Regions from separate parts of the Blastococcus sp. SYSU DS0973 genome, predicted to be linked through region 1. Evidence: predicted binding sites of a transcription regulator. Region 1 holds the regulator's gene; each other region holds the start of a gene.

Region 1 (5,055 bases):
GACGTGCTGGTGCCCTACGAGCGGGGTGACCTGGTGGCCCGCGTGCACCGGGACGGCGAGGTCCTCAGCGAGCAGCACGAGGGCGGCGGCACCCGGCTCACCGCCCGGGTGGACGGAGCGCTCGCGGCCGCACTCGAGGAGTTCGGGGCTCCGGTCGCCTGACCTCCGGCCGCATCGATCACGATCCGGTCACGGCCCGGTACGGTTGCGGCGTGGCGAGGGGCGCGGTGCGGGAGACCGGTATTCCCGGTTCCGCGCCCGTCGTCTCGGCCGGTCGGCCGCCGTGGTGGCTGGTCGGCGTAGCGGTCCTCGTCCCGGTCCTCGTGACCGCCGACCTGCTCACCCACGGCTCGCTGGAGCGGCTGGACCTGCTGGTCTCGGAGGTCGTCAGTGACTGGGGACTGCGGGGCACCGCGGGCTACCCCGTGGTCTGGCTGGTCACCCAGCTCGGCGGGCGGGTCACCATCCTCGCGGTGCTCGCCGGTCTGCTCGGCTACCTCTTCTGGCGGCGGCGGGCGTGGTTGCCGATCGCCCGGGTCGCGCTCGCCCTCGCTGTGCTCACCGCCGGCGTCTACGCCATCAAGCACGGCATCGGTCGTACCGCCCCGGCCTTTCCGGGGTCGTACTACTTCCACCCCGACGGCGCTTCCTTCCCCTCCGGGCACGTGGCCAACGCCGTGCTCATGTGGGGCGTCGCCCGGTGGCAGGCGGTCGAGTACGGACTGCCGCCGGCGGTGCAGCGCACGTTCTGGTGGCTGAGCGTGGCCGGACCGGTCGCCACCGGTGTGGCGATGGTGTCGCTGGACTTCCACTGGGTCACCGACGCCGTCGTGGGAGCGGCTGTGGGCATCGTGCTGCTGGGCGTGGTTCATGCACTGGACGCGCTCGTGCTGTCACGCTTCGTCCGTGCCCGAGCAGCCCGGACCGGATAGCGGCGCCGTCAGGCGGCTCGTCCTGGCGACCGCGCTGATCGGCGTCCTGCTCGGTGTCCCCGGGATCGCCGAGGCCGGGGGCGCGTCACCCACGGTGCGGTGCTCGATCACCGATCCGCGCCTCGCCGAGGTCTCGGGACTCGTCGCCGTGGGCGAGCAGGTGCTCGCGCTCAACGACGGCGGCGACCAGGTCGCCGTCTACGGGCTCGACGGCGCGTGCGCGGTGATCGACGTCCGGTCCGCCCCCGTGGACCCGTACGACCCCGAGGATCTGGCGGTCGGACCGGACGGCGGCGTCTGGATCGCTGACACCGGGGACAACAGCCTCCACCGCGCGACCGTCGCGCTGCACGTCCTCCGCCCCGACGGCAGCACCGTGCTGCACCGGCTGACCTATCCCGACGGCGCGCACGACGCCGAAGCGCTGCTGGTGGCCCCGGACGGAACCCCGTACGTGGTGACCAAGGAGGTCCTGGGCTCCAGCGGTGTGTACCGGCCGGCCGGTGACCTCGCCGACGGCGGAACGGCGCCCATGGAACGGGTCGCCACCGTGAACGTGACGCTGACCGGCACCCCCGGCGGGCCGGTCGGCCGGGCCGGCCAGCTGATGATCACCGGTGGGGCGGTCGCGTCGGACGGCAGCGCCGTCGCGCTGCGCACCTACACCGACGCCTACGTGTGGCCGCTGACCGCCTCCGACGTCCCGGGCGCGCTGGCCGGCGAGCCGGTGCGGGTGGCCCTGCCGGAGTCACCGCAGGGCGAGGCGGTCAGCTTCACCGCCGACTCGCGCGCGCTGGTGGTCGCCAGCGAGGGGCTGCCCAGCGCGGTCACCGTGGTACCCCTCCCGGCCGGCGCACCGCCCGCGGCGACGGCGGCACCGGTCGCGGACCCGCTGCCGGGCTTCGAGGAGCTGGTGCGCTCGGACCGCTCACCGATCGCGGCCGCGTTGATCGCTGCCGCCGTCGCCACCCTCGTGGTCTGGCTGGGCAGCCGCCTGCGTCGTCGTCCCTGACGGTCAGACCCTGCGCAGGACCGACACGACCCGGCCGAGGATGGTGGCCTCGTCGCCAGGGATGGGCTCGTAGGCGGGGTTGTGCGGCAGCAGCCACACGTGACCGTCGCGGCGCTTGTACGTCTTGACCGTTGCTTCGCCGTCGATCATGGCGGCCACGATCTCCCCGTTCTCGGCCGTCGGCTGCTGGCGGACGACGACCCAGTCGCCGTCGCAGATGGCCGCCTCGACCATCGAGTCACCGGCCACCTTGAGCATGAACACCGTTCCCTCGCCGACGAGTTCGCGGGGGAGCGGGAAGACGTCCTCCACCGCCTGCTCGGCGAGCACGGGACCACCGGCGGCGATCCGCCCGACCAGGGGTACGTACGTCGGGGCCGAGGCCTGCTCGCCGTCGCCGACCACGGGCGGCTCGACGGCGGCGGTGCGGCCTGCGTCGCCGGGCAGCCGGACGTCGAGGGCGCGCGGCCGGTTGGGGTCGCGGCGCAGCCAGCCCTTCTTCTGGAGGACCGACAGCTGGTGCGCGACCGAGGAGGCCGACGACAGCCCGACCGCCTCGCCGATCTCGCGCACCGAGGGCGGATAGCCGCGACGGTCGATCGAGTCGCGGATGACCTCCAGCACCCGGCGCTGCCGCTGGGTGAGTCCGTCACCGTCGGCCGTCCGGTCCGGAAAGGTGCGCACCGACGCCGAGGCGTCGGCCGTCTCCGGGGCGGCGCTCCGGCTCCCGCGTCGGCCGCCGGACGTCCCGCTCGAGTTCGTCACGTGTCCTCCTCGCCGGCTGCCCGCGCAGCTGATCAGCCTGGTCGTCGTAGCGACCGTAGCGCCGATCGCCGGTCAGTTCAAACACGTGTTCGAAAGTTGCCCGTGTCGCGTCGCTTCTGTCGGACCGATGCGGTAGACATCGGACAGGCGTTCGAATCGAACACACGTTCGGGCCGGGGGGATCCGGCCAGGTGAGGGGCGGGAAGCCATGGCCGGCAGTGCGGCAGCGACGGTGCGCGGAGAGACGCCCGGCGCGGTGCGGGAGCGGTTCGAGCGGCGGCCGGAGCGGCACCTGCGCGTGCTGCCGCCGGTCCCGCGCGCCTACGCGGTCGCACCGGCGGCCGGAGGTGGGGCCGCGGGCCGGTCGGCGCGCGGCGCCCGTCCCGCCGTAGCCCTGGGGCATGCCGCAGGGCGGCCGGGGAAACCGGCGCTGCCACCTCTCCGGTTGACCGCTCGCGGTCGCCGGCTCGTGGCCGCCCTCGCGCTGCTGCTGGTCCTCTGTGTGGTCGCGCTCGGGACCGCGGTGCTCGGTGGGGACGGTGCCGGCCTGGAGCTGATGGGGACGACGAGGGTCATCGTCGAGCCGGGGGACACGCTGTGGTCGATCGCGAGCGCAGCGGCGGGTGGGCGGGACGTGCGGGAGGTCGTCGACGGCATCCAGCTGTTGAACGGCCTCGACGGCTCGGCGATCCTGCCGGGGCAGGTCCTGCGGCTGCCCTGAGTCAGCTCCCCCGGGCCCGGTGGACTCCGCCGGCCGCGGCAAGAGGTGCCCAGCCCGGCCCGACGAGCTCGTCGACCGTGCGTGTTGAAGCGTCGGCCGTCTGTGTTGGCCATCACCCTCGCCGCCTGTCGCAGTCCAGCGTCATGGAGAACCGCGCCGCGGTGTCCGCCCCGCCGACCCCAGGCCGTCGAGGTCCACCAGGTCGGTGCCTGGTGTGCAGGGGCTGCCGGGCTGTCGGGCTGTCGGGCTGTCGATTCGGGCACCTGCCAGGTGTGCGTGCGGGTCGTCGTGGGTGGCGCCGAGGCGACGGCGTGGAGCGAGCTGTCGACCGTGCGGCTGCCCGAGCCGCCTGTCGCCGCACCCGCTGCGGCCGTCGTCGCGGCATCTCGCGCGACGCAGCGCGTGGCCGTGGCGCGGGCGGGGTCTGCAGTTCGCGGCGGGCGCTCCGCCGGTGCCGACGCCACCGCGAGCCTTCCGCTGGTCCGAGACGCCGGGCATGTCCTGTGACTGCTGGGGTCCGGTGTTCCGCGTGCGCACGGCAGTGCCGGGGCGGAACACGCCGAGGAAACGATCACTTGCACATCTTGTGAGGCCCGCCCTAGGGTTCCCCTACATCTAGTAGTTACAGGGCTGTAAGCCCGTCCACAGGCTGGTCCTCAGGTTCTCCCCGGCGCATCCACCGGATGTCCCCAAGAGGGTCCACAACCGGCCGGTGGGGGGCGTAGGAAGAAGGAGGTGAACCACCGTGCGATGCCCGTTCTGCCACAACGCCGACAGCCGGGTGATCGACTCGCGCGAGGCCGATGAGGGCGCCACCACCCGGCGTCGCCGGTCCTGCCCCGCGTGCGGGCGGAGGTTCACCACCGTCGAAGAGGCGGTGCTCGCCGTCGTCAAGCGCAACGGCGTGAGCGAGCCCTTCAACCGCAGCAAGGTGGTCGCGGGCGTCCGGCGGGCCTGCCAGGGCCGTCCGGTCGACGAGGACCAGCTCAAGCTGCTCGCCCAGCAGGTGGAGGACGCCATCCGCGCCAGCGGCGCGGCGGAGGTGCCCAGCCACGAGGTCGGGCTGGCGATCCTGCGGCCGCTGCGCGAGCTCGACGAGGTCGCCTACCTGCGCTTCGCCAGCGTGTACCGGGCCTTCACCTCGCTCGAGGACTTCGAGAAGGAAATCACCGAGCTGCGTGCCCGGCACCTGGCGGCGGGTACCCCGCCGCTGCCGGGCATGCAGGGGGACCCGCCGGTCCGCCGGCGGGGTGGGGGCCGGGGGCAGCCGGTCGCCTCCGGCAGCCCTGCCGGCACCTGAGAAACCCGTCAGTGCCACCCGATAGACAGCAGTTCGAGCAGTTACCGATCGCGGCTCTTCCCCAGCCCCCGATCCGCCACCGCGCAGCACCACCGCGCAGCCCCGCGAAGCACCACGCGACACACGACCAGGGAGAGCTCCACACCATGACCGATACCGACGACCGCGTGGCCGGTCCCCGCACCCGCCGCGGCGCCAAGGCGCCCAGCCGGGGCAAGGGCCTCAAGATCAAGCGCGTTTTCACCACCGCCGGTGTGCACCCGTACGACGAGGTGACCTGGGAGCGCCGCGACGTCGTCATGACCAACTGGCGGGACGGCTCGAT
Region 2 (5,055 bases), on a different contig from region 1:
CCCACGGCACGGAAGCCGGGCCGCTCGGTGTGCTGGATGGCGTAGCCGTACCGCCCGGCGACGACGCCGGAGTCGTAGCCCATCGCCAGGCCGTAGACGGTCAGCACCTCCTGCATGTGCTCCCGCATCCACGGGGGCGGCAGCTCGACGATGCGGGTGGCCGGCCGGGTGCCGGTCACGGGGCGGCCTGCGGGGCGGAATCGGCCGCGGCCGCGACCTCGACCGGGGTGCCCTCGGTGAGGCGGAGGAGCTCGTCGTAGCTGGTGGGGAAGACCGTGTGCGGGTGCCCGGCGGCTGCCCACACCACGTCGAAGCGGGCCAGCTCGACGTCGACGAGCGTGCCGATCGGCTCGGGGTGTCCGATCGGCGCGACGCCGCCGATGGGCTGGCCGGTGTGCCGCCGCACGAACTCCGGATCGGCCCGGGTGAGCTGCGGGACGCCGAGGAACTCGGCGACCCGTGTCTCGTCGACCCGGTGGGCGCCGCTGGTCAGGATCAGCACGGGAGCACCGTCGACGTCGAACACCAGGCTGTTGGCGATGGCGCCGACCGGGACGCCGAGCCCTGCTGCGGCTGCGGCGGCGGTCCGGGCGGTGTCGGGCAGGTGGCGCACCTCGCCGGTGGCACCGGCCGCGCGGAGCAGCCGCGCGACCTCGGTGACCCGTGGGTGGTCCGGCAAGGGCATGGGTCGATCCTGCCACCGGCCCGAGCCGGGCGCGTGCCCCGCTCGGTCGCGCGGACGGTCGGCGCCCGCCGTCCAGCAGCGGGGTCGGCGGTCTCCGGTGCATCCTCGACCGGCGCACGCCGGCACCGCCTCGTCGAAGACCATGCTGGACCTCGGCCGACCGCTGGAGCCGTTACCGGGCCGTGGGGCTCGAGCGGACGGAGGTGGCGCCATCCAGCGGTTCGACCAGCAGGAACTGTCGTACCCGCTGCCTACCGTGCAGCCATGGAGGACGACGGGGAGCCCCACGCACCCGACGACGGCGAGCCGATGCCGCTGCTCCCTGGCGAGGTGGTGTCGCCGGCGGCGGCGGAGTTCGAGCTGGTGTGCGACCTCTGGTCCGCCGACGCGCACATGGTCCGCGAGTACGCCAGGCAGGCGGCCGTCATCGCGGAACTGGCGCGCCGGCGCTCGACCGAGCGGGATGCCGACTACGGCCGCCGCGGTGGGCCGGGTCCGGACTCCCGGGCGATCCGCCCGGCGGCGCTGGCCGACGTCTCCGACGACTTCGTCTCCGAGCTCGCACTCATCCGCAACTGCTCGGAGGCCGGGCGGCTGGCCGCCGAGTCGGTCCTGCTCACCACGAAGCTGGCGGCCACGTGGGGGGAGCTGTTCTCCGGGCGGCTCACGCTGCGCAAGGCGCGGATCCTGCTCGACCTGCTCGGCGACGCCTCCGCCGCCGTCGCCGCCGAGGTGCAGGCGCGGGTGCTGCCCGGCGCGGAGAGCTGTCCGCCGTCCCGGCTGGGCGACCGGGCCCGCTACCACCTGTACCGGGTCGACGCGGCAGCCAGGGAACGCCGGCGCAAGGAGGCCGAGCGCCGGGCCGACGTGCACGTCGAGCGCACCGCCGACGACCTGGGCCGGCTCGTCGTCGAGGGGCCGTTGCCCGCCGTCCACGCCGCCCGCGACGCGGTCGACCAGTACGCCCGGTGGATGCGCGCCGACGGCGACGACCGGCCGATCGGCCTGCTGCGCGCCACCGCCGCGCTCGACCTGGTGCTGCGGCCGTGGGACACCAGCCGCCCACCGGTGACCGCTCACCTGGTCGTCCACGCTGCGGCGGCCTCACTGCGGTCTGACGCCCCAGCGGGGGCGCCCCCGGCGGAGCTGGACGGCCAGTTGATCTCCGCCGCCCAGTGCCGTGAGCTGCTCGCCTCCCTCGACCTGCTCGGCTCCGCGCCGGCGGGCGGCTCGGTCTGCGTCGCCGTCGATGCCCCGGGTACCGGGGAGACCGTCGCGGTGGCCACCCGGGCCGAGCTGCGCCACGCTGCCGGCTGGGGCCGCCGCGTCCGCCGACGCAACGCCCCGCGTGGCGCCCACTCGTCCTGTGGGCCCGACGAGCCCGGTCAGCCCGACAAGCCCGGTGACCTCGACGGGCCCGGTGACCTCGACGGGCCCGGCCTCCGGCCGCCACCTCCGACCTGCGGGTACCGGCCCACCGCTGCGCAGCACCGCCTCGTCACCGTGCGCGACCGGCACTGTCGCATGCCCGGCTGCCGCCGCCGACCCGGCCGGTGCGACATCGACCACGGGCAGGCGTTCGCCGACGGCGGGCCCACCGCCTGCTGGAACCTGTGCTGTCTGTGCCGACGGCACCACCGGATCAAAACCTTCGCTCGCGGCTGGTGCTTCAGCCTGCATCCCGACGGCCGGCTCGTCGTGCGCACCCCCTCGGGTGTCTCCCGGACCACCCGCCCGCCCGGGTGGTGCCACGCCCCCGAGCCCGACCCGCCCTGGCTCGACGACCTCGCGCCGCCCGATCCACTCCGCACGTGAGACCAGCCGGTCCCCGGCATGTCGCCCGGCAACCGCGGTGGCGCTCCGCCGTCGGGAGCGTCCGGGGAGGTCGCTGGCCCGTTGGTCGGGGCTGGATCGCGGGGGTCCGCAGCTTTGGCGCTGGGTTCGGCGGGGGGCAGGCGCACGTCCGCGACACGGCCGCCGCACGGCTTGACGGAGGCAGGCGGCTCCGGTCTACTGGACGTGTTCGAACAGACGTTCGAATGACGCTCGTTTCCGCTCCCCGGCCTTCCCCGCCGGTGGGGTGCCGGGACGGTGTGCGCGCGGGGTGAGGCGTGGGGAGTCGGGCATGAGCCGGGTGCTGGGTGAGGTCGTCGGTCGGACCGGCGAAGAGGTGCAGGTCGAACGTGGCCCCCTGGGCCCGGTGCAGTTCTGGCGCGGGCAGTCCCGGTACCTCGTGGGCGAGCTGCTCGACTCCTGGGTCGAGACCGCACCGTGGTGGCTGCGGGACGCCGGTACGGGCGGCGCGTCCGCCGACCTGGTGGCGCCGCGGGAGGTCTGGCGGGTGGAGGCGGTCCGGGCCGGGCGCTCCCGGCTGAGCTTCGCCGGGGTCTACGACCTGTCGTGGGACGCGTCCGGCAACCGCTGGTGGCTCGTGCGGGTGCACGACTGATGGGCGCCGCACGGGCCGTGCCGGCCGAGCAGCTGCCGCTTCCCCCAGCCCTGCCCGCCGCCGCTGCGGCGCTGCTGGGCCAGGCGCACCGGGGGCTGGCCGCGGCCGCCGCGGCCACCGACCAGCGGGAGCGGTACGCCACCGCCCACCTCGCCGCGCTCCGCGCCGCCGCCGCGGTGCTGGCCGCCCGCACCCGGCCGGAGGGCGGGCGGCGCCGCCCGCGCAGCGCCTGGGTGCTGCTCGGGCAGGTGGCGCCGGAGCTGGGGGAGTGGGCCACCTTCTTCGCCGCCGGAGCGGGCAAGCGCGCCGCCGCCGAGGCGGGGCTGTCCCGCGCGGTCACCGAGCGGGAGGCCGACGACCTGGTGCGCGACGTCCGCGCCTTCCTCGCCGTGGTCGAGACGGCGCTCGGCAGCACGCCGCTGCCGGAGTCGCCCCGCTACCCGAGGCCGCACGTGGTCGGCGGGTCGGTATCCGGATCCGCGGGCTCCCGGCCCGCCGGGCCCTGGACGTGAGCGACCCCTTCGTCCACCTGCACGTCGCCTCCGGCTACTCCATGCGGTACGGGGCCAACCACCCCGCCGACCTGGTGGCCCGCGCCGCCGAGCACGGGATGCCGGCGCTGGCCCTGACCGATCGGGACGGCCTCTACGGCGCGGTGAAGTTCGCGCTGGCCTGCCGGTCGGCCGGGGTGCGGCCGATCTTCGGCGTGGACCTCGCGGTGGCGCCGTCGCTGGGCACCAGCGTGCCGCCGGCGCTCGCGCACGTGCTGGGGGAGGACCCTGCCGCGGCACGCCCCCCGCGGTCACGGGCCGCGACGGCCGCCCGGCGGGCGCCGGCCCGCGGTGGGGCGAGCGTCGACCCGCGACTGCCCCGGGTCACCTTCCTGGCGCGGGACGGCGCCGGCTGGCGGTCGCTGTGCCGGGTCACCAGCGCCACCCACCTGCGCGGCACCCGTGGCGAGCCGGTGAGCTCGCTGGCGATCGCCGCCGAGCACGCGACCGGGCTGGTCCCGCTGCTCGGTCCCGACTCCCCGGTGGGGCGGGCGCTGCTGGCCGGCCGGGCCGACCTGGCCGCCGACCAGCTGGACGCCTGGCGTGCAGTCTTCGGCCCCGGGCTGGCGCTGGAGCTGGTGCACCACCGCGGGCGGGGCGACCGCTCCCGGGCCCAGGCGATGCTGCGGTTCGCCGCCGAGCAGGGCGTGCCGGTGGTGCTCAGCAACGCCGTCCGCTACGTCGACGCCCTGGACGCGCCGACCGCCGACGTGCTCGACGCCGCCCGGCGGCTGGTCCCGCTCGGTGCCCGGCACGTCGACCGCACCACGGCCGAGGGTTACCTGAAGTCGGGCAAGGAGATGGCCGAGGTCGCCGAGGACGTCGTCGGCCCCGACCGGGACGCCGCCCTGCGGCTGCTCGAGCGCACCGCCCGGCTGGCCGAGCAGTGCGCCGTCGACCCGGGCGCCGACCTGGGCATCGGCAGCGTCCGGTACCCCGAGCTCGACGTCGTCACCACGCCGGCCGAGCGGGGCATGGGCCCGGCGCAGGTGCTGCGCGCCCGGTGCGAGGCCGGGCTGGGCCGGCGTGGCATGGCGCCCACGACCCGGGTCCGCCAGCGGCTGGACGAGGAGCTGGCGGTGATCGGCCAGCTGGGCTACCCCTCCTACTTCCTCACCGTGGCCGACGTGGTCGACCTCATCAAGAGCTTGAGGGTTCGGGCGGCTGCGCGCGGCTCGGGCGCCGGTAGTCTGGTCACCTACCTGCTGGGCATCTCCGACGTCGACCCGCTGCGCTACGGGCTGCTGATGGAGCGGTTCCTCTCGCCGCTGCGCCACCAGCTGCCCGACATCGACATCGACGTGGAGTCCGCCCGCCGGATGGAGGTCTACGACGCGGTCATCGACCGCTTCGGCGCCGACCGGGTCAGC
Region 3 (5,055 bases), on a different contig from region 1:
GCCACCCTGGCCGGCGTCTCGGTCGCCCTGCTCTCCGGGCGCACCCGGCCGCCCGCCGGCCGCGAGCTGACCCGGGTGCGGCTGCGGATCCTCGCCCGCGCGCTCTGGGTGTTCGCGATCGGCTGGGCACTGCAGCAGCTGGGCACCTTCGTCGCGGTCATCCTCGGCGTCTACGGGGTGCTCTTCGTCCTGGTGCTGCCGTTTCTCCGCTGGCCGGTGCGCCGGCTGCTCGTCACCGCGGCCGCCGTCGCCGTCGCCGTCCCGCCGCTGCTCGTGGTCGCCGGGCAGGCGCTCACCGCCGCGGGGGTGGCGGACGCGCTCGTCCCCTCGCTGCTGGTCACCGGCTACTACCCGGCGCTGCTGTGGATCGTCTTCGTCCTGGTCGGACTGGCGGTGGGGCGTCTGGACCTGTCCTCCGTCGCGGTGCGGCGCCGGGTGGCCGCGACGGGCGGTGTTGCCGCGGTCGTCGGCTACGGCGGTGGCTGGTTCAGCGCGCGGCTGCTGGCCGGTGGTGTGCCGTCCGCTGGTCCGGAGACCGGCTTCGGCGTCCCGGGGATCGTCAGCATCCGCTGGCTGACCGGCGCCGAACCGCACAGCGGGACCACCTTCGAGGTCGTCGGCTCCACCGGGTTCGCCCTCCTGGTGGTGGTGGCCTGCCTGCTGGTGGCCGAGCGGCTGCCGCGTCCGGCCGCGCCGTTCGCCGCGGTGGGGGCGATGGCGCTGACCGTGTACTCCGCCCACCTCCTGGCCATCCGGATCCTCATGGACGCCACGCCGGGCCGGGTGCAGGGCCCGGTGCTGTGGCTGTGGTTGGCCGGAGCTGCGCTCGTCGGCGCCGTCGTGTGGCGGCGCACGGTGGGCCGCGGACCGCTGGAGTCCCTGCTCACCTGGACCTCGAGCCGGGCGGCCGGGCTCGCCCCGTCGTCCCCGGCCCGCTGAGCGGCGCCGTAGCGTGGGCGGCCGTGTCCACCGGCTCCGCACGTCCTGTCATCGGGGTCCTGGCGCTCCAGGGCGACGTCCGCGAGCACGTGGCCGCGTTGCGGGCCGAGGGCGCCGACCCCCGGCCGGTGCGCCGCCCGGAGGAGCTCGACGGCGTGCACGGCGTCGTCGTCCCGGGTGGCGAGTCGACGACGATGGCCAGGCTCGCCGGCCGGTTCGGCCTGCTGGAGCCCCTGCGGGCCGCCGTGCGCGCGGGCCTGCCCGCCTACGGCACGTGCGCCGGCATGATCCTGCTGGCCGACCGGCTGCTGGACGCGCCGCCGGACCAGCCGACGATCGGTGGCCTGGATGCCACCGTGCGGCGGAACGCCTTCGGCCGGCAGGTCGACTCCTTCGAATCGCGCGTGGATCTGGCCGGTCTGGACGGCGGCGCGCTCCACGCGGTCTTCATCCGGGCGCCGTGGGTCGAGGAGGCCGGCCCCGGGGTCGAGGTCCTCGGCCGGGTCGTCGGGGGTCCGGCCGACGGTAGGATCGTCGCGGTCCGCCAGGGGAACGTGGTGGCCACCAGCTTCCACCCGGAGTTGACCGGGGACCGCCGGGTGCACGCGCTGTTCGTCGACATCGTGCGCCGTCACCTGGCCGAGAGGGCCGGCCTGGACGCCGGGGACGAGAGGGGACTGCCGTGAGCGGCCATTCCAAGTGGGCGACGACGAAGCACAAGAAGGCCGGCATCGATGCCAAGCGCGGCAAGCTCTTCGCCAAGCTGATCAAGAACATCGAGGTCGCGGCCCGCACCGGCGGCGGTGACCCGGCGGGCAACCCGACGCTCTTTGACGCCATCCAGAAGGCCAAGAAGAGCTCGGTCCCCAACGACAACATCGACCGCGCCGTCAAGCGCGGCGCCGGCCTCGAAGCCGGCGGCGTCGACTACCAGGGCATCACGTACGAGGGCTACGCCGCGGGCGGCGTCGCCGTGCTCATCGAGTGCCTGACGGACAACAAGAACCGCTCGGCCATGGAGGTCCGCACCGCCATGACCCGCAACGGCGGTTCGATGGCCGACCCGGGATCGGTGTCCTACCTCTTCTCCCGCAAGGGCGTCGTGGTCGTGCCCCGGGCCGACGGCGTCGACGAGGACAGCGTGCTGCTCGCCGTCCTGGACGCCGGTGCCGAGGAGGTCCGCGACCTCGGCGACACCTTCGAGGTGCTGTGCGAGCCCGGTGACCTCATCGCCGTGCGCACGGCGCTGCAGGATGCGGGCATCGACTACGACTCCGCCGAGGTCGGCTTCCAGCCCAGCGTGCAGGTGGAGCTCGACGAGGACGGCGCGGGCAAGGTCTTCCGGCTCATCGACGCCCTCGAGGACCTCGACGACGTGCAGAACGTCTACGCGAACTACGACGTGCCCGACGAGGTCATGGAGAAGGTCGCGGCCGACGCCTGACGCCCGGGTGAGGCGGTCGACGAGCCCGTGGGCGTGTTGCGGGCGCGCGCCGGGAGCTTGCGGTTAGCGTAGGTCGAACACGCGTTCGGTTCGGCGGAAGGCTTCTCATGCGGGTGCTCGGCATCGACCCGGGTCTCACCCGGTGTGGCTGGGGTGTGGTCGACGGGCGTCCCGGCGCGCGCCCCTCGGCGATCGGGGTCGGCGTGGTCCGCACCATGCCGGAGCTCGACCTGGAGCTACGGCTGCTGGAGCTGCACACCGCGGTGACGGCGCTCCTGCGCGAGCACCGGCCCGACGTCGTGGCGATCGAGCGGGTCTTCACCCAGAACAACAGGGGCACCGCCACGGGGACGGCGCAGGCGGCCGGCGTCGCCGCGCTCGCCGCGGCGCAGGCCGACCGGCCGGTCGCCTGGCACACCCCCAGCGAGGTCAAGGCGGCCATCTCCGGCAACGGCCGCGCGGACAAGGATCAGGTGACCCTCATGGTCACCCGGGTCCTCGGGCTCGCCGCCGCCCCCAAGCCGGCCGACGCCGCCGACGCGCTGGCCCTCGCGGTCTGCCACGCGTGGCGCGGCCCGGCCCAGCAGCGGCTGCACACCGCCGCGATCGCCGGCGGCATCGGCGCCCCCGTGCGCGCCACCACGCTGCCGCGCTGGACGGGGGTGGCGGCCCGATGATCGCCAGCGTGCACGGCCGCGTGGCCGCCGTGGGGCCCGACGGCGCCGTCGTCGAGGTCGGCGGGATCGGCCTGGCGGTGCAGTGCACCCCCGGCACGATCGCCCGGCTGCAGGTGGGCGAGGCCGCGCGGCTGGCCACCAGCCTCGTGGTGCGCGAGGACTCGCTCACCCTGTACGGCTTCGCCGACGACGACGAGCGCCAGCTGTTCGAGCTGCTGCAGACGGCGAACGGCGTCGGGCCGCGCCTGGCCCAGGCCGTGCTGGCCATCCACCCGCCGCGGGAGGTCCGCCGGGCGGTGTCGATGGCCGACGTCAAGGCCCTCATGCAGGTACCCGGCATCGGGAAGAAGGGTGCCGAGCGGCTCATCCTCGAGCTGCGCGACCGCCTCGGCTCGACCAGCACCGACACCGCACTGGATGCGCCGGCGCCCGCCGGCCTGCCGGTCACCCCGGTGGCCCCGTGGCGCGACCAGCTCACCTCGGCGCTCGTCGGGCTCGGCTGGAGCGCCAAGGAGGCCGAGAACGCGGTCACCCAGCTCGCGCCGGTGGCCGACGAGCAGGTCGTCGCGACGGGCAGCGTCGAGGTCGCGGTGCTGCTGCGCCAGGCCCTCCAGCTCCTGGGCAGGGCATGAGCGCCCCGTTCGACCGCTCGCTGACCGGCGAGCTGGCCGGCGAGGTGCCCCCGGCGTGGGCGGTGTCGCCGCAGGCCGGCGACGAGGAGCGGGTCGTCGAGTCCGCGCTGCGGCCGCACTCGCTGGAGGACTTCATCGGCCAGCCGAAGGTGGCCCGCCAGCTCGCTCTCGTGCTCGAGGGGGCCAAGCGGCGTGGCCGCACCCCCGACCACGTGCTGCTGTCCGGGCCGCCCGGACTGGGGAAGACGAGCCTGGCACTGATCATCGGCTCCGAGCTCGGCACGTCGGTGAAGATCACCAGCGGGCCCGCCATCGAGCGCTCCGGCGACCTCGCCGCCATGCTCTCCAACCTCGCGCCCGGCGACGTCCTGTTCATCGACGAGATCCACCGCATCGCCCGCCCCGCCGAAGAGCTCCTCTACATGGCGATGGAGGACTTCCGGGTCGACGTCGTCGTCGGCAAGGGGCCCGGTGCCACGGCCATCCCGCTGGAGATCAACCCGTTCACCCTCGTGGGCGCCACCACCCGTGCCGGGCTGCTCACCGGCCCGCTGCGCGACCGGTTCGGCTTCGTCGGCCAGATGGAGTTCTACGAACCCGCCGACCTGCGGCGGGTGCTCGCCCGCAGCGCCGTGCTGCTCGGCGTGGAGCTGACCGACGAGGGCTCGGCCGAGATCGCGGGCCGGTCCCGGGGCACCCCCCGGATCGCCAACCGGCTGCTGCGCCGGGTGCGCGACTACGCCGAGGTCGAGGCCGACGGCCGGGTCACCCGCGAGGTCGCCGAGGCGGCGCTGGCCCTCTACGACGTCGACCACCTCGGCCTGGACCGTCTCGACCGCGCCGTCCTCGAGGCGCTCGTGGTCAAGTTCGGTGGCGGGCCGGTGGGCGTCGCCACCCTCGCGGTGGCGGTGGGGGAGGAGCCGCACACCGTCGAGGAGGTGTGCGAGCCCTTCCTCGTGCGGGCGGGCCTGTTGGCCCGCACCCCGCGCGGGCGCGTCGCCACCGAAGCCGCCTGGCACCACCTCGGACGCCCGGTGCCGCGGGGCGGCGTCCCCCTCGGGCGGGTCACAGCAGACCCGCAGGCACCGGGGTCGTCGTCAGAAGCACTGTTCGACGCCTAGACTTCCGGACGCTGGCGCGCAACTCGCAGGCCGGGGACGCGCGCGTCCCGTCCGCCCGCGCGTGCCGGTGCCGACGTACCCGAGCGGTCCCGTCCCGGACCGCACCACCGCGGAGCACCAGCCGCGGAAGAGAGGCGCACCTGTCGTGGAGTTCTTCCCGCTGATCATGCTGGCCCTGCTGGCCGTCGTGCTGTTCGTGCTGCCCGCCCGGCAGCGCAAGCGCATGCAGGAGCAGAACGCCG

Evidence for each region. The regulator LexA, encoded in region 1, represses DNA repair genes until DNA is damaged. The targets are predictions, from matches to a motif close to TCGAACANNTGTTCGA.
Region 2: ACI791_RS00155 (DUF6504 family protein) is a predicted target of LexA. The motif match lies at 2,709-2,724, and genes of this name have one in related genera.
Region 3: ruvC (crossover junction endodeoxyribonuclease RuvC) is a predicted target of LexA. The motif match lies at 2,457-2,472, and genes of this name have one in related genera.

The regions. Positions count from the first base shown of each region.
Region 1 is NZ_JBJHAN010000005.1:233,157-238,211, reverse strand. It holds gene hflX (GTPase HflX) at 1-162, shown strand, start outside; gene ACI791_RS11290 (phosphatase PAP2 family protein) at 213-932, shown strand; gene ACI791_RS11285 (hypothetical protein) at 907-1,944, shown strand; gene lexA (transcriptional repressor LexA) at 1,948-2,709, opposite strand; gene ACI791_RS11275 (LysM peptidoglycan-binding domain-containing protein) at 3,155-3,430, shown strand; gene nrdR (transcriptional regulator NrdR) at 4,176-4,730, shown strand; gene ACI791_RS11265 (vitamin B12-dependent ribonucleotide reductase) at 4,877-5,055, shown strand, end outside.
Region 2 is NZ_JBJHAN010000001.1:34,410-39,464, reverse strand. It holds gene ACI791_RS00170 (GNAT family N-acetyltransferase) at 1-179, opposite strand, end outside; gene ACI791_RS00165 (YbaK/EbsC family protein) at 176-685, opposite strand; gene ACI791_RS00160 (HNH endonuclease signature motif containing protein) at 950-2,500, shown strand; gene ACI791_RS00155 (DUF6504 family protein) at 2,811-3,134, shown strand; gene ACI791_RS00150 (SAV_6107 family HEPN domain-containing protein) at 3,134-3,646, shown strand; gene ACI791_RS00145 (DNA polymerase III subunit alpha) at 3,643-5,055, shown strand, end outside.
Region 3 is NZ_JBJHAN010000007.1:100,769-105,823, forward strand. It holds gene ACI791_RS13170 (heparan-alpha-glucosaminide N-acetyltransferase domain-containing protein) at 1-939, shown strand, start outside; gene pdxT (pyridoxal 5'-phosphate synthase glutaminase subunit PdxT) at 963-1,625, shown strand; gene ACI791_RS13180 (YebC/PmpR family DNA-binding transcriptional regulator) at 1,622-2,383, shown strand; gene ruvC (crossover junction endodeoxyribonuclease RuvC) at 2,491-3,060, shown strand; gene ruvA (Holliday junction branch migration protein RuvA) at 3,057-3,692, shown strand; gene ruvB (Holliday junction branch migration DNA helicase RuvB) at 3,689-4,813, shown strand; gene yajC (preprotein translocase subunit YajC) at 4,959-5,055, shown strand, end outside.